One region of the Pantoea sp. ABR1s genome, then DNA from elsewhere that is predicted to be linked to it. Evidence: predicted binding sites of a transcription regulator. Region 1 holds the regulator's gene; each other region holds the start of a gene.

Region 1 (3,280 bases):
CCTCAACTTTCAGCGCGTCCCGACGGTCGATACCTCAAACCCGTTCGCTGCCCGCGCTATTCCGTCACTGGATGAGAGCTTTGTGGTGATCCACTTCCAGGCGCTGGAAGATATCGACCTCCCCTACCTGCTGGCGATGCTGCAGGGCTCGTTTATCTCGCACATCAATACGCTGGTGGTGCCTGGCGGCAAAATGGGTCTGGCGATGGAGTTGATCATGGGTCCGCTGGTGAAGCGGCTGATGGAAGGCAAACGAATAGAGTAAGAGGCCAAAAGAGCCTTTCCAGACTAATGCCAATGCAGGATGAATCTGACAGCAGCGAAAAAGCTTAACACGCAGGGTACCGGGTCAGAAGAGGAAAGCGTCCCGCGCCAGGGACGGCGCGGGCCGAGCGGCCATGGATGGCGGTTTTGCGTCTTTCCGATCTGACCCGGTTCCCAGCGCAGGCACAGTCTGACAGCAGAGCACGACAGATTTTGCCCGCGACCTTAAAAGATCCCTGCTGGTACTAAAGTTCGATCACTTCATAGCTATGGGTAATGTTGACGCCTTTACCCAGCATGATGGCCACAGAGCAATATTTTTCAGCAGAAAGATCAACAGCGCGTGAGACCGCTTTATCCTGGAGGGCTTTGCCACTCACGATAAAATGCAGGTTGATGTGCGTAAAGATTCGCGGCGCCTCTTCACGACGTTCTGAGGTCAGTTTTACTTCACAATCAGCCACATCGTTTCGGCCTTTTTGCAGAATTGATACCACGTCAATCGCGCTGCATCCGCCCGCCGCCATCAGCACCATCTCCATTGGGCTGGGCGCTTTATCACCCGAATTTCCATCCATCAGTATCTGATGGCCGGATGAGGATTCTCCGAGGAATGTCAGCCCTTCTACCCATTTCACTCTTGCCTGCATGATTTTTGCTCCGGAATACGCTGTTTTGTCGCCAGAGTACGCTTTCGCCTGGTAAACAGCAATCCAGAGAAATCCGCCCGTAGCTGAAGCGAGACAACAGAAGACAGTCGGCAAAAGCTGTGCTACAAACAGTGCTGAAAATATTTTTCGTCACCCGATGACGAAGCCGGGAAGGATGATGCGCACTGCGCCTGATGCGGCCCGAATAATTTCCTGAAATGGAAACGCTTGAAGCTTTCACCGCCTGACAGGGAAAACTGCCCCCTGTATTTTGGGCACGATTACAACAGAGGATAATAGCGAATGGTTCTCGGCAAACCGCAAACAGACCCTACACTCGAATGGTTCCTGTCCCATTGCCATATTCACAAGTATCCATCCAAAAGTACGCTGATTCACCAAGGTGAAAAAGCAGAAACGCTTTACTACATCGTGAAAGGTTCCGTTGCGGTTCTGATTAAAGATGAAGAAGGCAAAGAGATGATTCTTTCCTACCTGAATCAGGGCGATTTTATTGGTGAACTTGGCCTGTTCGAAGAAGGCCAGGAGCGCAGCGCCTGGGTACGTGCGAAAAGCGCGTGCGAAGTGGCGGAGATTTCTTACAAGAAATTCCGTCAGCTGATCCAGGTTAACCCTGACATCCTGATGCGACTCTCATCGCAGATGGCGCGTCGCCTGCAGGTGACGTCTGAAAAAGTGGGTAACCTCGCTTTCCTCGACGTAACCGGACGCATTGCACAGACCCTGCTCAACCTGGCGAAGCAGCCAGATGCCATGACGCATCCCGACGGCATGCAAATTAAAATCACTCGTCAGGAAATTGGCCAGATTGTTGGTTGTTCACGTGAAACCGTGGGCCGTATTTTGAAGATGCTGGAAGATCAGAACCTGATCTCCGCACACGGCAAAACCATCGTCGTTTACGGCACCCGCTAATTCCTGTCACCCACGGCGTGATGGCAACATCACGCCGTTATTGTTTGTGTTGGGCCGATGTGGCGTCGAATTATTTACCATCCTGAAGTTAACTACGCCTTGCGGCAAACGCTGGTGCTCTGTCTGCCGGTGGCGCTGGGCTGGTTGGCTGGCGACCTGCAAAAAGGTCTGCTGTTCTCATTAGTGCCCGCCTGCTGCAACATCGCCGGTCTGGATACCCCGCATAAACGCTTCTTCAAACGCCTGATTGTTGGCGGCAGCCTGTTTGCCCTCGGCAGCTTTCTGATGCAGTGGCTCACCCTGCATGCTATTCCGCTGCCGCTGATTCTGTTTGCCATGCCCTTATTGCTCGGCGTTACCGGGGAGATCAGCCCGCTGCATGGTCGTCTGCTGCCCGGCACCCTGATTGCCGCCATCTTTACCCTGAGCCTGATTGGCCGCATGCCAATCTATGTTCCCCCGCTGCTCTATATCGGCGGCACGCTATGGTACGGGCTCTTTAACTGGTTCTGGTTCTGGCTGTGGAAAGAGCAGCCAATGCGCGAAAGCCTGAGCCTGATCTATCGCGAGCTGGCTAACTACTGCGACGCAAAATATACCCTGCTGACGCAGCTGACCGATCCGGAAAAGGCGCTGCCGCCGCTGCTGGCTCGTCAGCAGAAAGTGGTCGATCTGATTAACACCTGTTATCAGCAGATGCATATGCTGTCGGCAAGCCGCGATCACAGCCATAAACGGCTGACGCGCGCCTTTCAGGTGGCGCTGGATCTGCAGGAACATATCTCGGTCAGCCTGCATCGGCCGGAAGAGGTGCAGAAGCTGGTCGAACAGAGCCACGCCGAAGCGGTGATCCGCTGGAATGCCAAAACCATCTCGGCCCGGTTGCGGGTGCTGGCGGATAACATTCTCTATCACCAGCTACCCGATCGCTTTGCGATGGATAAACAGCTCGGCGCGCTGGAGAAAATCGCCCATCAGCATCCCGACAATCCGGTGGGTAACTTCTGCCTTTACCACTTCAACCGCATCGCGCGGGTCCTGCGCACCCAGAAACCCCTTTATCAGCGCGATCTGATGGCTGACCGCCAGCGCCGTCTGCCGCTGTTACCGGCGCTGCGCAGTTATCTCTCGTTTCGCTCATCGGCCCTGCGCACTGCCGGCCGCTTTGCGGTGATGCTGATGCTGGGCAGCGCGCTGGCGCTGTTCTTCAACATCCCCAAACCCTACTGGATCCTGATGACCATCATGTTCGTCAGCCAGAACGGCTACAGCGCTACCCGTGTCCGCATTCAGCACCGGGCGCTGGGCACTTTTGCCGGTCTGGTGATCGCGGCCGCCACGCTGCGCATGGCGGTGCCGGAGTCGCTGGTGCTGCTGATCATGCTGGCAATTACTTTTATCAGCTATCGCTTTACCCGCCAGTTCTATGG
Region 2 (3,280 bases), 1.1 Mb from region 1:
AGGATATAGGCGACCACCATGCCGACGATCAGTAAGGTGCTCTCAGTTGAAAATGCTTTCATCATGACCTCGATTGTTCTGGCAGATGGCGACCATCAGGTTCGTTCTCATCTGACCGGTAGGGTGCAAAGGTGATGGACGTTATTGCAGGTAGTGGTTCACGATTTGGCGGATCTGCTGCTGCTCTTCGGCGCTGAACTGCACCGCATAACGGCTTTCACCCACCTCAAAGCCTTGCAGGCTGACCGCTTTTTTCACGGCGGCCGGTGAGAAACCGATGCTGTAAAGCGCGGTGCGCAGGCCGGTGACGTTCTCCTGTGCCTGATGCGAACCGGCAATATCGCCCGCATGGAAGCGCGCCCAGATGGCGTTAATCGCCTCCGGTGCCACGTTTGCCAGCCCGGAAATTGAGGCGGAGCAGCCATCCACAAAACCCTGGTGGATCAGCGAATCCGGGCCGTTCAGCACAGCAAAGTCCTGACAGTCGGCGGTAGCCTGCAGAAAGCCGCTCAGACTTTCATAGCTGCCTGCTGAATCTTTAATGCCGATGATGTTCGGATGCGCGGCCAGCGTACGAACGGTCTCTGGCTGCAAGGTATTGCCGGTACGCGCCGGGATGTTGTAGAGGAACAGCGGTACCGTAAGCGCGTCAGCCACGCGCTGATAGTGGTCGATCAGCTCCTGCTGGTTAAGCGGAACAAACCACGGGGTGATCGCGGAAACAGCATCTACGCCAAGGCGGGCAATCTGTTTGCCGAGCCGGATAGTTTCACGGGTCGAAATCTCCCCGATATGCGCCACCACCGATGCCCGGCCGTTAACTTCATCGACGCAGGTGGTGGTAACCGCGATCTTCTCCTGCTCGTTCAGCACAAAGAATTCGCCGTTGGTTCCGCCACAGAAGATGCCGTTACCAGCGTTGATCTGGCGTCTGACCTGTTCGCGCTGCCTCTCCGGATCAAAGGCACCTTCCCGGTCAAAAGTGGTGACGATGGCGGTCAGTACGCCATTTATTTTCTTATTCATGACAATCCTCATTACGCCTGGCAGGAAGGGAAAAGCGTCAGGTAGACGGCGCGCACATCGTCGGCGGTGACCGCCATCGGCACGTTGTTCATCAGACGCTGGACGTTGAGCGCGGCTTCCACTAACCAGGGCAGTTGATCCGGGCTGATGCCCAGGGCTTCCAGGCTGGCAGGCAGCTGCAGCCGCGCTACCAGCGCGGTGAAGTAGTCGACCAGCGCGTGTGATTTCTCTTCATCGCTTAAACGGACGTCGGCGTCGGGCAGCAGATCATAGACCTGAGCGAATTTGCTCACCGCCGCCGGACGGACAAAGCGCATGCAGGGAGCCAGCAGGATGGCGTTGGCGACGCCGTGTGGCAGATGATATCTGCCGCCGAGCGGGTAAGAGAGGGCATGCACCAGATGTGTCCCGGCATGGGCAATCGATGCACCGCCATAATAAGAAGCCCAGAGCATCTCCAGGCGTGCCTGCAAATTTTCTGGCTCGCGCAGGGTGGTTTCGAGATTAGCGAACAGTTTCTTCATCCCAGTCAGCGCATAGTTGTCGCTGACCGGGTTGGCGACATTGGCGGTAAAGCACTCAATCAGATGGCAGAGGGCGTCAATACCGGTTGAAGAGGCGATGTGGGCCGGCATGCTGGTGGTCAGTTCCGGCACCAGGGCCACCACATCGGGTAGCATCACCGGTGAAATAATGCCGACTTTGGTCTCTTTCTCCGGGATCGCCAGGATCGCATTGGGCGTCGCTTCAGAACCCGTGCCTGCGGTGGTAGGGATCAGTATTGAACGGGTACGGCGCTGCGGTTTTTCGCCTGCCAGCAGGGCGTCCAGCGAAGGCGCGGCGTCGATGCACAGCACTGAGAGTAGCTTCGCCACATCCAGCACGCTGCCGCCGCCGATGCCAATCACCATATCGACATGGGGCCGGGAGAGCGTCGCGATAATCGCTGCCACATCATGCTGGCTTGGTTCAGGCGGGACGCTGTTGACCACGCTGATACCCGGAATCTGATCCCGAAGTTGACCCATCAGCGCCTGCACTGCCGGAATCGCCTCAATGTTCCGGTCAGTGACCACGACTGCTGTCGATATTCCCTTCAGCAGATAGCGCATGTCGTTTAACGCCTGATAACCGCTAATCACCGTGCTGTTAATGTTCATTTCATACCCTTATTTCTGTCCTGTCTGAGCGGATGATTAATCTTGCTCAGCGCAATGCGAAGTCAGTCACTCTCTGTGGCTAATTTTATAAGGCATATCGATTTCGATTAATTTGAACTTGCTCACATATAATCAATCATGATTGAATATAATCAAATGCAGCGGCAATCGCCTGACAGGAGTGAGGATGGGCTCATCATTATGGAAAACCCCGGTGCTGGTCATCGCCGATGACTTTACCGGTGCCAACGATGCGGGTAGCGGACTGGCACAGGCTGGCGCCCGCGTACATGTGCTGTTTGGCACGGAGGCGCCGTTGCCAGAGGACGCTGCGGATGTGCTGGTTATCAGCACCGACAGCCGGGCAGTCAGCGCCAGCCAGGCCGCAGAGCGCGTCGCTCAGGTGGTGCAGCACTTCGCCGCACAGCTTCAGCAGGGCTGGCTGTTTAAAAAGATCGACTCCACGCTGCGCGGCAACGTCGGTGCTGAAACCGCGGCTGCGCTGCGGGCCAGCGGCAAAAGGCTGGCGCTGGTTGCGCCGGCTGTGCCACGACTGGGCCGCACCACACGCGAAGGTAAAGTGTGGGTCAATCAGCGGTTACTGACAGACACCGAATTTGCCAGCGATCCTAAAACCCCGATCCTCAGCGCCCGCGTAGTCGATCAGATGCAGATCGACGGCACGGAGATCGATCTCCCGACGCTGCGCAGCGATCGGCTTGATGCGGTGTTAGCGGCGGTGCACGGCGTCGTGGTGGTGGATGCCGAAAATGAAGCCGATCTGGCGCGACTGATAATCGCTGCGGCGCGGCTGACAGAGAAGCCGCTGCTGGTGGGAGCAGCCGGGTTAAGCGATGCGCTGGGCGCAGCGCTCTCTGTTCGCCCGTCGCGGCCCGTGCTGGCGGTAGTGGGATCGATGAGCAGCAGCGCGCAGCAGCAGATCGCCACGCTGCTTAAACAGCGGGCAGTTGAGATCGTGGATGTCGATATCCGTCAGCTGTTTCAGCAGCCCGCCTGGCCCGACCGGGATCGCTGGATCCAACAGGCTGAAACCGCACTGCGTGCCGGTCGCCATACGGTGATCCGCACCTGCC
Region 3 (3,280 bases), 1.8 Mb from region 1:
CCTTCCACCACCTTGCCTGCGGATTTCTTTTGCAGCAGCAGACCAATCAGGGCAATAAAGGCGATCAGAATAGACGCCTGCCCCAGCAGATCTTTTACCAGGAAGTCGATCACACTATTCATGGGCGGCGACCTTTACGTTGCGTTCTTTTAAAAAGGCCAGGATCTTCTGCTCTATTTCCGCTTTATCGGTGAGCCGGTTAAGAATAATGACCCGCTTAATCTGTTCCGGACTGGCGTCGGCATTTAACACATCGGCAAAGGCTTTTTGCGTCAGAATCATGTCCGACTTAAAGGCATTCGCTTCTGAAATGGTGGTGTGATCGATATCGGCCTCAATCTCCAGTTTTTTTAAAACCGCTTTTGCGCTCATCTCAATCGCAAAACTGGATCCTAAGCCACAACCACAGACACATAATATTTTCAGCATGGTTTCCTCCTCACAATATATTGAGTTGTTTAGCGAGTTTGTAATGGTGCCCGTCAATATCGACCAGGCGTTTTTGCATGCTTATTAAATCAATCGGAATCGGTTTATTGCTGCCGTTAATAATGACCGCTTTATTCCGCATGCCTGACTGAATACAACGCACCACTTCACTGGCCATAATGGTGCCCTGATAAATCTCTTCGCAGGTGGGATCACCATTCCGCAGCCCGTAACCGAGGATAGTTTTACGGACGCGTACGCCAATAAGCGGCTCAAGCTGTTTGATTAAGGTGTCGATAGCCCCCTGAAAACCGGGCGAATATTCGCGGGTGTAGCCTTCTGAACAGAGAATGATCACGCTGTTCTGTTCTGCCAGTCGCTGGGTGATGCGCTGCGCCAGCTGTGGCAAAGGAATCTGGCACTCCGGGATCAGCGCAATGTCCGCATTGGATTTAATCGCCGACTGCAGGGTTAATTCGCCGCAGTAGCCGCCGAGTAACTCCAGCATAAATATCCGGCCAGGTAAGGCGCGCCCGGTATTCCGCAGTTTCGCGACCTCTTTTAATACCTGCTCGCAGGCGGTGGAAAAACCCAGGGTGTAATCACTGCCGAAGACATCATTATCGATGGTCATGCCGACGCCGAAACAATTAACGCCAGACTCCGACAGGGTATGGAGAAATTGCAGCGACCCGTCACCGCCCGCCATAATTAACACTTCAATACGGGCGCTTTTCAGCTGGCGGGCAATACATTCATATTCGCTGCGCACCAGTTTCTTTTGCGTGCGTCCCGATTGCATAACCGGAATTGAGGCGATGGCAAAGTCGAGCAGATCACGCTGGCTGATATCACGATGGTTATTTGCCAGCAGGCCGGGAATGCCACCATCAAATATCACGATCTCCGCCTGCGTCAGACGCCCTAACTGGAAGACAAAATTATTAATGCCGGTTACATCACCGCCACTGATCACCATTCCAATTCGCATTTCCCTCACCTCGCTGTCTTAAGCTGCTGAGGGCCATTCTTCCGGTTCGTGGGGTTGCTATTTGCAGAGGAGATCACAGTTACGAGCGGTATTTTTTGGGCGGAGTTATTGACAGGGGTGTCTGAACGGCGGTTTTTGAGATCAAAATCACACTATTCGCGGGAAGGCCGATTAGAGTGAAACGATATAAATCAATGAGTTATTTCAGAAGACATCTGAATTTTATTTCGCCACACAGCGGCACAGAGTGGCTTATTCCGTGCTGTTGCAAATTTGTGACTTTCGCCTCATTTTTCCCGGTTCCGGGCCAGATAAAGCGTTCACAAAATAGTTGATGAGGAGATATCCGGATTATTTTATGGCAGATAAACAGGCGGGCAGAATAGATTTCAGAGGGGAAGAAGGCGCGGAAAAAACGAATAAGGGACGTAGCAGCAAGCCGCTACGCCCCAAAAAGCTTACTTGGCGTAGGCTTCAGTAGACAAAGTCAGAGTGACTTCGTCGCTTACCGCTGGGACATATTTGTCCAGCTTGAAGTCAGAACGCTTGATAGTGCCGGTGGCATCAAAACCAATCGCCTGCTTTTTCACCATCGGATGCTCGCCCTGCTTGTTCAGCGTCGCGTGCAGCGTAACTGGCTTGGTGATCCCTTTCAGGGTCAGGTTGCCTTCAACATCAAATTTGTTGTCGCCCTTCGCCACCACTTTGGTGCTGTGGAAGGTCGCAGTCGGATATTTAGCGGTGTCGAAGTACTCAGCGCCTTTGAATTCTTTGGTCAGCGCAGCCACGTGGCTGTCGATTTTGCTGACTGGCAGGGTCACGTCAACGCGTGATGCCTCTGGATGATCTTTATCAAACACCAGGTTACCGGTTGCATCAGGGATATCAGCGGTAGGGTTTGAGAAGCCGAAGTGGTTCCAGGCAACAATCACCGACGTATGCTCAGGATTCAGCTGGTAGTGCATCGCCTCAGCCTGAGACAACGGGGCGTAGAGGGTGGCAGCGGCTAACAGGGGCAGTGCAATACGTTTGAAGTTTTTCACGGTCAATTCCTTATGCGGACAAAGTGAATTGAGTGTGGTCCAGTTCGCCCGGAATAGACAGTGAAGAGATTTGTCGGTAATTTTCAAATAAATTCAGCAACTTTATACCGGGCGCTACACATTCTCGCCGCCGGTGAACAGCACCCGCCAGCGGCGGCGATCCTGAATCAGCGTGCGGTGAAGCTGTTGCAGATCCGCAAGTGTCAGCGCCTCAATCTGCTTCGTATCCGGTTCTGCCAGGCCATTTTCTGCGCGTAAGCACGCCAGTGGCTGATCCACTTCCCGGCTCAGAAGACGCGCTTTCAGTGCCGCCAGATCGTAACCCGCCAGCGTCTCGTTCAGTGACCGCAGGAAGTTGCGGCAGTAGCGCAGCAGTGACAGCGCGCTGTAATCGGGCGATTGCAGCGCAAACAGTACCCCATCTTCATCGGCACAGCGCATATAGCGGCTGCTCACCACATAACCGATAGGCTGCTCAACGCGATAGCGCTGGAAAAAGCGCGGCTCGTAGATCAGCGCCAGTGCGCGAAGCGCCGCCAGCTGTTCAGGTCGATGCAGCGGGATAAACAGCAGCAGAGCATTGTCCGCGCTGCTGTGTGGCAGGCGCGTCATACCAGTTTGCGTCGTCATGCGCTTTGGCGGCGTGTCAGGGTTAACCGGCAGCGACAGTGCGCTCAGCCGCCGGGCAATCAGTGAATGCAGTGCCGCGTTGCCGCCTTTCAGCGCCGCCCGCCAGCAATGTGGCATAATAGTGGCGGCCAGCTGCCAGGGCAACTGCCGCAGCAGTGCACGGATCGCGATGCTTTCTCCCGAAGAA

The links. The regulator CRP, encoded in region 1, controls carbon source genes, mostly activating them, when cyclic AMP is high. The targets are predictions, from matches to a motif close to ATGTGANNNNNNTCACAT.
Region 2: a site for CRP is predicted at 2,297-2,314, ahead of ACXKZD_RS15855 (iron-containing alcohol dehydrogenase). Genes of this name have one in related genera too.
Region 3: a site for CRP is predicted at 1,556-1,573, ahead of ACXKZD_RS10210 (6-phosphofructokinase). Genes of this name have one in related genera too.

The regions. Positions count from the first base shown of each region.
Region 1 covers NZ_CM173823.1:424,018-427,297, reverse strand. The annotation lists gene ACXKZD_RS01975 (phosphoribulokinase) at 1-265, shown strand, start outside; gene ACXKZD_RS01970 (OsmC family protein) at 510-914, opposite strand; gene crp (cAMP-activated global transcriptional regulator CRP) at 1,218-1,850, shown strand; gene ACXKZD_RS01960 (YccS/YhfK family putative transporter) at 1,908-3,280, shown strand, end outside.
Region 2 covers NZ_CM173823.1:3,339,301-3,342,580, reverse strand. The annotation lists gene ACXKZD_RS15865 (sodium:solute symporter family protein) at 1-62, opposite strand, end outside; gene ACXKZD_RS15860 (dihydrodipicolinate synthase family protein) at 142-1,026, opposite strand; gene ACXKZD_RS15855 (iron-containing alcohol dehydrogenase) at 1,038-2,186, opposite strand; gene dtnK (D-threonate kinase) at 2,374-3,280, shown strand, end outside.
Region 3 covers NZ_CM173823.1:2,178,495-2,181,774, forward strand. The annotation lists gene ACXKZD_RS10200 (PTS sugar transporter subunit IIC) at 1-122, opposite strand, end outside; gene ACXKZD_RS10205 (PTS sugar transporter subunit IIB) at 115-429, opposite strand; gene ACXKZD_RS10210 (6-phosphofructokinase) at 440-1,420, opposite strand; gene ACXKZD_RS10215 (YceI family protein) at 1,879-2,463, opposite strand; gene pqqF (pyrroloquinoline quinone biosynthesis protein PqqF) at 2,578-3,280, opposite strand, start outside.